Regions from separate parts of the Shewanella sp. MTB7 genome, predicted to be linked through region 2. Evidence: predicted binding sites of a transcription regulator. Region 2 holds the regulator's gene; the other holds the start of a gene.
The links. Region 2 encodes LexA, which represses DNA repair genes until DNA is damaged. Its sites were predicted from a motif close to TACTGTATNNNNATACAGTA; they were not measured.
Positions count from the first base shown of each region.

Region 1: the regulator LexA is predicted to act here: its motif matches at 2,314-2,333, upstream of uvrD (DNA helicase II).

Region 1 covers NZ_CP085636.1:5,987,489-5,993,262, forward strand. Annotated here, with positions in the region: gene uvrD (DNA helicase II) at 19-2,184, opposite strand; gene HWQ47_RS26050 (YebC/PmpR family DNA-binding transcriptional regulator) at 2,357-3,085, opposite strand; gene HWQ47_RS26055 (GNAT family N-acetyltransferase) at 3,444-3,899, shown strand; rRNA gene rrf (5S ribosomal RNA) at 4,089-4,204, opposite strand; rRNA gene HWQ47_RS26065 (23S ribosomal RNA) at 4,421-5,774, opposite strand, start outside.
Region 2 covers NZ_CP085636.1:345,151-350,924, forward strand. Annotated here, with positions in the region: gene coxB (cytochrome c oxidase subunit II) at 1-1,152, opposite strand, end outside; gene HWQ47_RS01530 (cell division inhibitor SulA) at 1,586-2,098, opposite strand; gene lexA (transcriptional repressor LexA) at 2,095-2,703, opposite strand; gene plsB (glycerol-3-phosphate 1-O-acyltransferase PlsB) at 3,167-5,590, shown strand; gene mtr (tryptophan permease) at 5,701-5,774, shown strand, end outside.

The sequences.
Region 1 (5,774 bases), 730 kb from region 2:
TCCACTTGCAATCGCTATTTAGCAGGTTTCAAGTTTCGCATAAGCGACGACGAGCCACTTGCTACCCACATCTAAAAAGTTAACTTGCACTCGACCCTGAGCACCACTTCCTTCAGTGCCAGTGACCTTACCTTGACCAAATTTAGGGTGCATAACGCCTTGGCCTAACTTAAAACCAGTGTCATTAACAACTGTTGTTCGAGTAGGTGTAGGTTTAACTCGCACAGGCGCTTTCACTTGAGTTTTTAAGCGGATCTCCTCGGCATGCTCAGTCGGGATCTCCTTGATAAAGCGTGATGGACTTGCAAAGTTTTCACGACCATAGATACGACGAGTCTCAGCGTAGGTAATGTAAAGCTTCTCCATCGCACGTGTCATGCCCACATAGCAGAGACGACGCTCTTCATCAAGCCTGTCGCCCTCATCCATTGCCATTTGACTCGGGAATAACCCCTCTTCAACACCAGACATAAAGACCACGGGGAACTCGAGTCCTTTGGCTGAATGTAAGGTCATTAACTGCACTGCATCAGTAAAGGCATCAGCCTGACCTTCTCCAGCCTCTAACGCTGCATGAGATAAAAAGGCATTAAGCTCACCCATATCTTCACTCTCTTCGGGTAAGATAAAAGTGCGTGCGGCGGTCACTAGTTCGTCAAGGTTTTCAACACGTGAACGAGCCTTCTCGCCCTTTTCTGTTTCATACATCACTTTGAGCCCAGAGACACGAATCACATGGTCGGTGGTGTTATGTAAGCTCATCTCTGCAGTATCTTGCTGCATCTCAACAATTAGATCTAAAAAGCCATTAACTGCATTTGCAGCACGGCCGTTAAGTAATTTCTCTTCAATCGCTCGTACACAGGTCTGCCACAACGTCAGCTCTTGTTGACGTGCTGTGGAACGAAGAATATCTAAGGTTCGGCCGCCGATACCGCGAGGAGGCGTGTTAACCACACGTTCGAATGCAGCGTCATCATCTTTGTTATTGATAAGACGCATATAACTCATTGCATCTTTAATCTCTTGACGATCGAAGAAACGCAAGCCACCATAAATTCGGTAAGCTAAGCCCTTATGCAGCAGCGCTTCCTCCAATACACGAGATTGTGCATTAGAACGGTATAGAATCGCACACTTACTGAGATCTCCGCCCATATCGTGCCAATCACTGATACGGCCAACAATAAAGCGAGCCTCATCCATCTCGTTAAAGGCGCAATAAATGGAGATACGTTCGCCATCTTTATCCTCAGTCCACAGCTTCTTGCCCAATCGCTCAGGATTATTAGCAATAACCGCGTTCGATGCCTTGAGGATATGCCCGGTAGAACGGTAGTTTTGTTCTAATCGAATAGTACTGGCTTTCGGGAAGTCTTCGAGGAACTTGTGCAAGTTCTCAACTTGAGCGCCACGCCAACCGTAAATGGACTGATCATCATCACCAACAATCATCACATTGGCAGTATCACCTGCTAACATACGGATCCAAGCATACTGAATCGCGTTGGTATCCTGAAACTCATCGACCAAGATATTTTTAAATCTATCTTGATAATGCTTAAGCACATGAGGCTTATTCAGCCAAAGCTCATGGGCACGCAGTAAGATCTCAGCAAAGTCCACCAAACCAGCGCGATCGCATGACTCTTGGTAAACCTGATAAATTTGCAACAAAGTCTGCTCAATAGGGAAACCACCTGCATCAATATGCTTAGGACGTAATCCCTGATCTTTCTTACCATTAATATAGCCTTGAGCCTGACGAGGCGGATACTGCTTCTCATCAAGGTTAAGACTTTTAAGAATACGTTTGATTAGCCTTAGCTGATCGTCAGAATCGATGATTTGAAATGTTTGCGGCAGATTGACATCTTGATAGTGAGTACGTAGAAGACGGTGAGCCAAACCGTGGAAAGTACCGATCCACATGCGACTCATATTGCTACCGCTGACTTTTTCCACGCGCTCGCGCATCTCTGCGGCCGCTTTATTGGTAAAAGTTACCGCAATAATAGAGTAAGGACTTTGCTGTTCCTCTTGCATCAGCCAGGCAATTCTGTGGGTTAATACCCGAGTCTTACCACTGCCTGCGCCCGCCAACACCAACATACTGGATTGCGGTGCCCCTACGGCTTCGCGTTGTTTATCATTCAGGCCGTCTAGTAAAGAAGATGCGTCCATTATTGCCTCCAAAAAATCGAGGAAACAGTATAGCACAAGGTCGATACTAAGCATCTGCTAGGAGTAAAGACGTTAGCAAACCAAAAGTAGGCTAATGCGTAAATATAAAAGCTCAATCAAGACCCATGATCCTGATTGAGCTTACAAGATTCACTCAGTACTGCCATCGGACTTAGTCCGATGGCAGTTCAGCGTTGTGATAGACATTTTGTACATCATCACAATCTTCAAGCGCTGCTAAAAACTTTTCAAACTGCTCGATCACTTCAGGATCGCTAACCTCTGTCATAGTCTGAGGAATGAAAGTGATCTCTTCGACTTCAAATTCAACTTCAGGATCTGCTTCTGTTAATGCTGTTTTAGTCTTGTAAAACTCTGTGTGCGGTGCATATACACTGATCATACCATCTTCGAGTTCAACATCAGTCACATCGACATCAGCCATCATTAGCATCTCTAGCACTCCATCTTCATCTTCACCCTTAAAGACAAAAATAGCTTGATGCTCGAACATATGGCCAACAGTACCTGGGCCACCAAGCTTAGCATCGTTCTTTACGAATGCTTGGCGAACTTCAGTAAAGGTACGCTTAACATTATCAGTTAGGCAATCGACAATAACCATGCAACCACCAGGACCGAAACCTTCATAACGTGCAGTCTCATAATCCTCACCACCACCACCTCTGGCTTTCTCGATGGCACGTTCAATAACATGAGCAGGAACCTGATCTTTCTTAGCTTTAGCAATTAAATGACGTAGTGAAAGGTTACCGTCAGGATCGAAACCACCACTTTTAGCGCAAACATAGATCTCTTTACCATAGCGAGAGTAAATTCTAGTCTTCTGTCCCGCCGTTTTGGCCATAGATTCTTTCTTGTTTTGGTATGCTCTTCCCATCTCACTCTTTCTCATTAATACTAAAAAATTGACTGCAATATTAGCAGCTTTATCAGCATTATTTGCACACAAGCACTTTTTAATTTAATAAAATTTGATTTTGCTTAGTAAAAACTCATTTTAATCGACTAAAGCCCACCACTGCCCATAGTCAGTATTTCGACTCATCGCGGCGATGCACATTAAGCCTTTCCAACATGCTTCCGCCGTGACAGTGCTTAACAGCAGCAAGATCTAAGTCGTATTATTGATCTCACGCTTAACAAACACTCTGCCCAGATCTCAGCTTTTTACTAATCAATGTTTTTAGCGATAGCATAGTAGTGGTAAACTAAATTTTTATGCCTTAGGGAAAAATATGCAGTGGAGTGATTTGTCGTTTAAACAACTCAGTCTTGATGAGCTATATGACGTATTAAAACTGAGAATCGACGTTTTTATTGTTGAACAAAATTGTCCCTACCCAGAACTGGACGACAAAGATAGGCACCCCGAAACTCGCCACCTTATTGGTAGAGATCCCCAGGGCGAAATAGTTGCTTATGCACGCGTACTCGCTCCTGGGGTAAGTTATCCAGATTCGAGTATCGGTCGCGTTCTGGTTGCCGAGAAGGCCAGAGGGGGCGGAAATGCTAAATTCTTAATGGATCAAGCAATAGGTTTAGCTAATGAATATTGGCCCAACAACAATATTCAGCTTGGTGGACAGGAGTACCTCAAATCCTTCTATCAGAAACTCGGATTTAAACCCGTCTCAGAGGTCTATTTAGAAGATGGGATCCCCCACCTCGACATGTTGTATCAACGAACGTAAACAGGAAAGCCACCTTCATAAGGTGGCTTCTTCACTTTAAAATCTGAGAGCTCCTGTAATGGCCTGCAACGCTGAGCCACAAAGATGATGCTGAATACAGAAAATATCTGGAAATTACAAATTGTAGACGTAAAAAAGCCCGCTACATCGTAGCGGGCTTAAATACTACTCTTTACGAGTAAAATAGGCGCCTGGAAATGACCTACTCTCACATGGGGAGACCCCACACTACCATCGGCGCGATTGCGTTTCACTTCTGAGTTCGGGATGGGATCAGGTGGGGCCACAATGCTATGGTTTCCAGACAAATTTGCTATTACTTTCAGCGTTTAAAAAGCTAAAGGTAAATAATTTCGAAAGCTGTTATCTCACATTCGCAAGATAATTCTAAATAATTGGGTTTTAGTACACGGAGGTACTGTATGTCATAAATGCAGAAGCATTTTATGACCAACTTAAATCAAGTTCGTATTCTTTTGTCGCTAAGTATCACCTAGCTACATAAAACCCATCTGGGTTGTATGGTTAAGCCTTACGAGTCATTAGTACAAGTTAGCTCAACGCCTCACAACGCTTACACACCTTGCCTATCAACGTCCTAGTCTCGAACGGCTCTTTAAAGAGATTTAATCTCTAGGGATGACTCATCTTAGGACTCGCTTCCCGCTTAGATGCTTTCAGCGGTTATCGATTCCGAACGTAGCTACCGGGCAATGCTATTGGCATAACAACCCGAACACCAGCGGTTCGTCCACTCCGGTCCTCTCGTACTAGGAGCAGCTTCCTTCAATCATCCAACGCCCACGGCAGATAGGGACCGAACTGTCTCACGACGTTCTGAACCCAGCTCGCGTACCACTTTAAATGGCGAACAGCCATACCCTTGGGACCGACTTCAGCCCCAGGATGTGATGAGCCGACATCGAGGTGCCAAACACCGCCGTCGATATGAACTCTTGGGCGGTATCAGCCTGTTATCCCCGGCGTACCTTTTATCCGTTGAGCGATGGCCCTTCCATTCAGAACCACCGGATCACTATGACCTACTTTCGTACCTGCTCGACGTGTATGTCTCGCAGTTAAGCTGGCTTATGCCATTGCACTAACCGTACGATGTCCGACCGTACTTAGCCAACCTTCGTGCTCCTCCGTTACTCTTTGGGAGGAGACCGCCCCAGTCAAACTACCCACCAGACACTGTCCTCAACCCCGATTCAGGGGCCTAAGTTAGAACATCAAAACTACAAGGGTGGTATTTCAAGATTGCCTCCACAAAGACTAGCGTCTCTGCTTCAAAGGCTCCCACCTATCCTACACATGTAGGTTCAATGTTCAGTGCCAAGCTATAGTAAAGGTGCACGGGGTCTTTCCGTCTAGCCGCGGGTATACGGCATCTTCACCGCAATTTCAACTTCACTGAGTCTCGGCTGGAGACAGCGTGGCCATCATTACGCCATTCGTGCAGGTCGGAACTTACCCGACAAGGAATTTCGCTACCTTAGGACCGTTATAGTTACGGCCGCCGTTTACCGGGGCTTCGATCATGAGCTTCTCCGAAGATAACCCAATCAATTAACCTTCCGGCACCGGGCAGGCGTCATACCGTATACTTCCTCTTGCGAGTTTGCACAGTACTGTGTTTTTGATAAACAGTTGCAGCCACCTGGTATCTGCGACTCCCGTCAGCTTAGAGAGCAAGTCTCATCACCAACAGGAGCGTACCTTCTCCCGAAGTTACGGTACCATTTTGCCTAGTTCCTTCAGCCGAGTTCTCTCAAGCGCCTTGGTATTCTCTACCCAACCACCTGTGTCGGTTTGGGGTACGATCCCTACTAACCTGAAGCTTAGAAGATTTTCCTGGAAGCATGGCATCAA
Region 2 (5,774 bases):
GTCGGTGTTTGACTCGCTTGACGCTGCAGCACTTGAACTCGCCGAGCTGACATCCGATGCTTGAACTGCATCACCTGAATCATTGCCCCAAGCATTACGTTCAAACGTCACTACGGCGGCAATTTCTGTTGCTGTTAGCTGTTTAGCAAATGCCTGCATAGCAGTACCAGGTTTACCATTTAAGACCATATCGAGATGACCAGAGACAGCGCCTTTAATAATGGGACTGCCAATAAGGGAAGGGAACACGCCAGGTAGGCCTGCACCGTTGGGCTGGTGACATGCAGCACAGCGAGCCATATACACTTGTTCTCCTTGAGCCATGAGATCTTCCATGCTTAAGGTTTGAGATAGTGCGGCTTGTGCTTCGGCGGCTGCATTACTCGCTGCATTTTTCTGTGCAGCTAACCAAATATCAAAATCAGCTTCGGTAAGAGCTTCAACAACAATGGGCATAAAGCCATGATCTTTACCACATAGCTCAGCACATTGGCCGCGATAAACACCGGGCTTATCAATACGAGTCCAAGCTTCATTAATAAATCCTGGGTTTGCATCTTTTTTGACGGCGAAAGCGGGTACCCACCAAGAGTGGATAACATCATCAGAGGTCATCAAGAAACGTACTTTTTTATTGATGGGCAGCACTAAAGGCTTGTCGACTTCAAGGAGGTAATTTACTCCCTTAGCTTCCGTTCCTTCAATCTGTGCTCTTGGAGTCGAGAGTAAACTGTAAAATTCAATATCTTGATCGAAATAGCTGTAATGCCATTTCCATTGGGATCCGGTGACCTTAATTGTTATATCGGCATCGGAGGAGTCTTCCATGGCAATCAATGTTTTAGTAGCAGGGATAGCCATTAAAATGAGGATGATGAAAGGTATAATTGTCCACGCTATTTCGACTTTTGTACTTTCATGAAAATTGGAGGCAATCGCTCCCTTGGATTTTCTGTGGTTGATCATGGAGTAGATCATGACACCAAAAACCAGGAACCCGATGGCGCAGCAGATATATAGGATAATCATGTGGAGGTTATAAACCTGACCACTGATATCGGTGACCCCTTGAGTCATATTCAAGGGCATCTCTGATGCCAACATGGATGGCGTAAACAGCAACGCCAAAAAACAATACAACACTTTCTTCACTAGACTTCTCCTCTGTCAAAATATAAGACAAAGAAGAGTCACACAGTAAGTCTCTGCTCTATGCAAACTCTTCAAGTTCCCAACAAAGCAACGATGACTTCAAAGTACATTAGTGGTTTTACTTTTTTATTGTAAAAAGTAAGCAGTCTTGTTGTTTGCTGCCAGGATAACCACATTTGTACCAACTACTGGCTATATCTGATCCGATTTCATCTAGGCAAAACAATGCAGTTATATCACTGTGAATTGATTTACTTTGCAGACGACTAAATCGTTTGGATATAACAAATTATCGTTGTTATATCTCTAACCTACTTGGTGTTGAAATATTGATCAAGATCACTTTTTCTTTATTTTAAAAATAATTCGATACAAAAAAGCCCCAATAAGGGGCTTGAAGTCAGTTTATTAGCTTATTATTTATTGGCTGTATTTAGTGAACAGAGCCGAACAAACTTGGTTTTATAGTGGAATCGAGTACGTGGTTATGCGCTTCTATTTGCAAACCGGCATTAGCATCTTCAATCACAATACCTAAAGCTCTGGCACTTTTAGCAACAATTTGCAGGCGGCGACTATCACGTGCATCTAAAGATTGAGTCCAACACAGTACTGCACTTGATGTGCCGCTTGTTAGTGCTTTTTCCATCGCCCAGAGTGTTTCGACTTCATCTTTGGCATGGACGAGTAGGACTCGGTTCATCCTAACTCCTGCTTCTGCTAACACCTGTTTGTAACCAATATTTGGTGGGCTGATTAACACGATCCACTGTCCTTGGAGACTTAATGTGGCAAGTTGAGCACTTACCTGTCGTAACTCATCGCGTCCATGGGTGTGGGTTGCCACCGTCGAAATAGTGCTTGATCGTAACTGATTCGAATACTGATTTTCGTGATCTAACCATAGTCCAGGGTGTCTAGGACCGTTACCGATTAATCTATTCATTGCCAACCTCCGTTGCGGATAACACCGACTGCCAATCCTTCGATATTTAGGCTTTGGTTAGTGAGATCAACGACTATCGGTTTATAATCTTCATTTTCAGCGTGAAGATAAACAGTGTTGCCCTTTTTCTCGAAACGTTTAACGGTGACATCATCTTCAACTCGAGCAACAACGATTTGACCGTTTCTTGCCTGAGTAGATTTGTGAACGGCAAGAAGATCGCCTTCTAGGATACCGATGTTTTTCATGCTATCACCACGTACCCTAAGTAGAAAGTCAGCACTGGGGTGGAACATGTTTGGATCAACTTGGTAGTGCTGCTCTACATGCTCTTGGGCTAAAATAGGCTCACCAGCGGCGACTTGCCCTATCAAAGGTAGACCGGGTTCTTCTACCTGAGTTAACCTGATACCACGAGATGTGCCAGGAATAATCTCAATACAGCCTTTCTTAGCTAAGGCCTTTAGATGTTCCTCTGCGGCGTTGGCGCTTTTAAAACCCAAACGTTTGGCAATCTCTGCACGGGTAGGAGGCATACCTGTCTCGGCAATATTGCACTTAATTAGTTCAAGAATTTCAGCTTGTCGTGGTGTCAATGGTCTCATGGGTGATCCTGTCTTTCTATACAGTAACTGTCAGTATATACAGTATCTTGTGCAGTGCAAGTATTAACCACATTTTATCTATTTTTCTCTTTCTTTTTACTCTTTATTTAGGCTGATGCAACAACGAAGTGGGCTTGCGCAAAGCTTTCGTTGATGGGTTACTATTGTAATCTAGAGTGCACTTTATTCTGCGTTATTGATTTTGCCAAGGGAACAACCATTACCAACAATCAATATCTTGCCTAAAGCACATTAAGTTCTCACTGAATCCTGCATTTCTAAGTAGCTTGGGTATATTCAGGGACTGCTGTATGAAAGCCGTGAAGTCATCAATCATCAATATGGAACTCATATATACATAACTTCAGTTGGCACTCAGATATAGGGCTAGCTAATTTTGGTGGAATTATTCAATATCTGGTACTCTATGCAGTTATTAAATAAAACACATTGCATAAGAATAATGTCCAAACAAGACTCTCTTTGGTTTAAATCACTACGCTGGCTTCAGAAAAAGTTGGTGCACACTATTGTCGTGCCTCATGAACCTTTTAAAGATCTTAATTTAGATCCTGAAAAGCCCTTGGTTTACGTTATGAAAACTGAATCTCTAAGTGATATCGCTGCGCTCAGTGAGATCACCGGTGAGTTAGGTTTGCCTAGTCCTTATGATCCGCTTGTGGTTGAGGGGGAATCGACTCCAAGAGTCGTTTGCTTAGAAGGGGCTAAGCCTCTAATGGGTAAAAGGAAGAGTAACGAATTCTTTATGAGCAGTTTTATGGGTCTATTAAAGGCGCATAAAAATAGCCCAGATCTGGATATACAACTCGTACCAGTGAGTCTTTATTGGGGAAGAACGCCGGGTAAAGAAGATGACACCATGAAAGCCGCGGTGCTTGAACGTGAAAATCCAACCTGGTTGCGTAAATGCTTGATGATCTTATTTTTAGGTCGACATAACTTTGTACAGTTTTCTAACTCTGTGTCGATCCGTTATATGGCCGATGAACATGGCACAGACAAACGTATTGCTCAAAAACTTGCGCGGGTAGCACGAGTGCATTTTAGTCGTCAGCGTAAAGTGATGACAGGCCCGGTTTTACCTAAGAGGCAAGCACTTTTTCATGCCTTGATTAACTCTGACACCTTAAAGAAAGCGATCCAAGAGGAAGCTGCCAGCAAGAAGATCTCCGAAGTTGAAGCTAGATCAAAAGCGATGGAGTATCTTGATGAAATAGCGGCGGACTATTCAGACAGTCTAGTGCGTATTGCAGAACGTTTTCTAACCTGGTTATGGAATAAGCTGTATAAAGGGATCAATATCAAAGGTGCTGAGCAGATCAGGCAGTTGCACCATGATGGTCATGAAATCATCTATGTTCCTTGTCACCGTAGCCATATGGATTACCTGCTGCTCTCTTATATTCTCTATTATCAAGGTATGGTGCCGCCGCACATCGCTGCCGGTATTAACCTAAATTTCTGGCCTGCAGGTCCTATGTTCCGTCGAGGTGGTGCATTCTTCATTCGTCGTAGTTTTAGGGGGAACAAGTTGTATACCGCTGTTTTCCGTGAATATTTGGATCAACTATTTACAAAAGGCTATTCGGTTGAGTACTTCACCGAAGGTGGTCGTTCTCGCACTGGACGCCTACTTGCTCCTAAGACCGGGATGATCGCTATGACACTGAATAGTGTGCTGCGCGGTATGGAACGCCCTGTAACACTTGTGCCAGTCTATCTTGGTTATGATCATGTGATGGAAGTGGCAACCTACCATAAAGAGTTAAGTGGTAAGAAGAAAAAGAAAGAGTCTGTTTGGCAGCTTGTTGGGGCTTTACGCAAGCTGGGTAATTTTGGCCAAGGCTATGTCAACTTTGGCAAACCGATCACATTACATAACTTTCTCAATGAACAGGTTCCTGGTTGGCGTGAAGAGATCGCTAACGATCCTGAGCAGAGACCAACTTGGTTGACACCAGTGGTGAACACGCTTGCGAATCAAGTGATGACCAATATTAACGATGCAGCAGCAGTGAGTTCAGTGACCCTGACCAGCTTAGTTTTGTTAGCCTCTGAGCAGAATGCTTTAGAAAGAACTCAGCTTGAAAAGCAACTGGATCTGTATCTTAAATTGCTAAAAGACCTACCATACACTTCATATACTTCAGTTGTTGAAGGTGATGGTAAGCAGCTAGTTACACAGGGTTTGGAGCTTAAGAAGTTTCAGCTGGAGAGCGATCCATTAGGTGATATTATCTCAATCGATGAGAGTATCTCGATCGCGATGACCTATTACCGTAATAATATTATTCACCTTATGATCACTCCTTCACTTGTTGCTAGCTGTTTGACTCAACATGAACGGATAACCAGAGCTGAAATTATCGATATTATTGCTGATTTCTACCCTCTGCTTCAGGCTGAACTGTTCATGGGAGTAAAGGATACGGCTCGATTAGTTGAGCAGATACTCGATCTGTTTATTGAACAGAACTTGATCACAGAAGACGCAGGTTTTACTGTTATTGAGACTCAGATTAATCAGTTGTTACTGCTTGCAGGGACTGTTAGTGAAACGCTGCAGCGTTACGCTATCATCTTTAACCTGCTTGCTGATTTTCCAGAGATGGAACGTTCAGCTCTTGAGGCTGAAAGTCATAGATTAGCCAAGCGGTTAGGTGCCTTGCATGGAATTACTGCACCTGAGTTCTATGATAAAAATTTGTATAGAACCTTGAGCGTTAAGTTAAAAGATCTTGGGTATTTAAAGGATAATGGCAATAAAGCTGACGTTCAGAGGATTAGGGCTCACGCCAATGGTTTATTAAGAGCTTCTGTTAGGCAAACCATTGTTGATAGTGTCGCTGCGGAGAGATCTGCTTGATGAGTGCAGCCAAAGATAAGCGAGTGTTGAGAAAGTTCGTTGAGTTAGATTTACACATAATGATACTGACAATTACTGGTCATAGTTCAAACTTGGAGAAATAGGGTTATATGGCCAATCATATGAATGCAGCCAAAGATAAGGTTGCTAGTAAGTCGTTGCTTGGTGGCGCGATGATTATTGC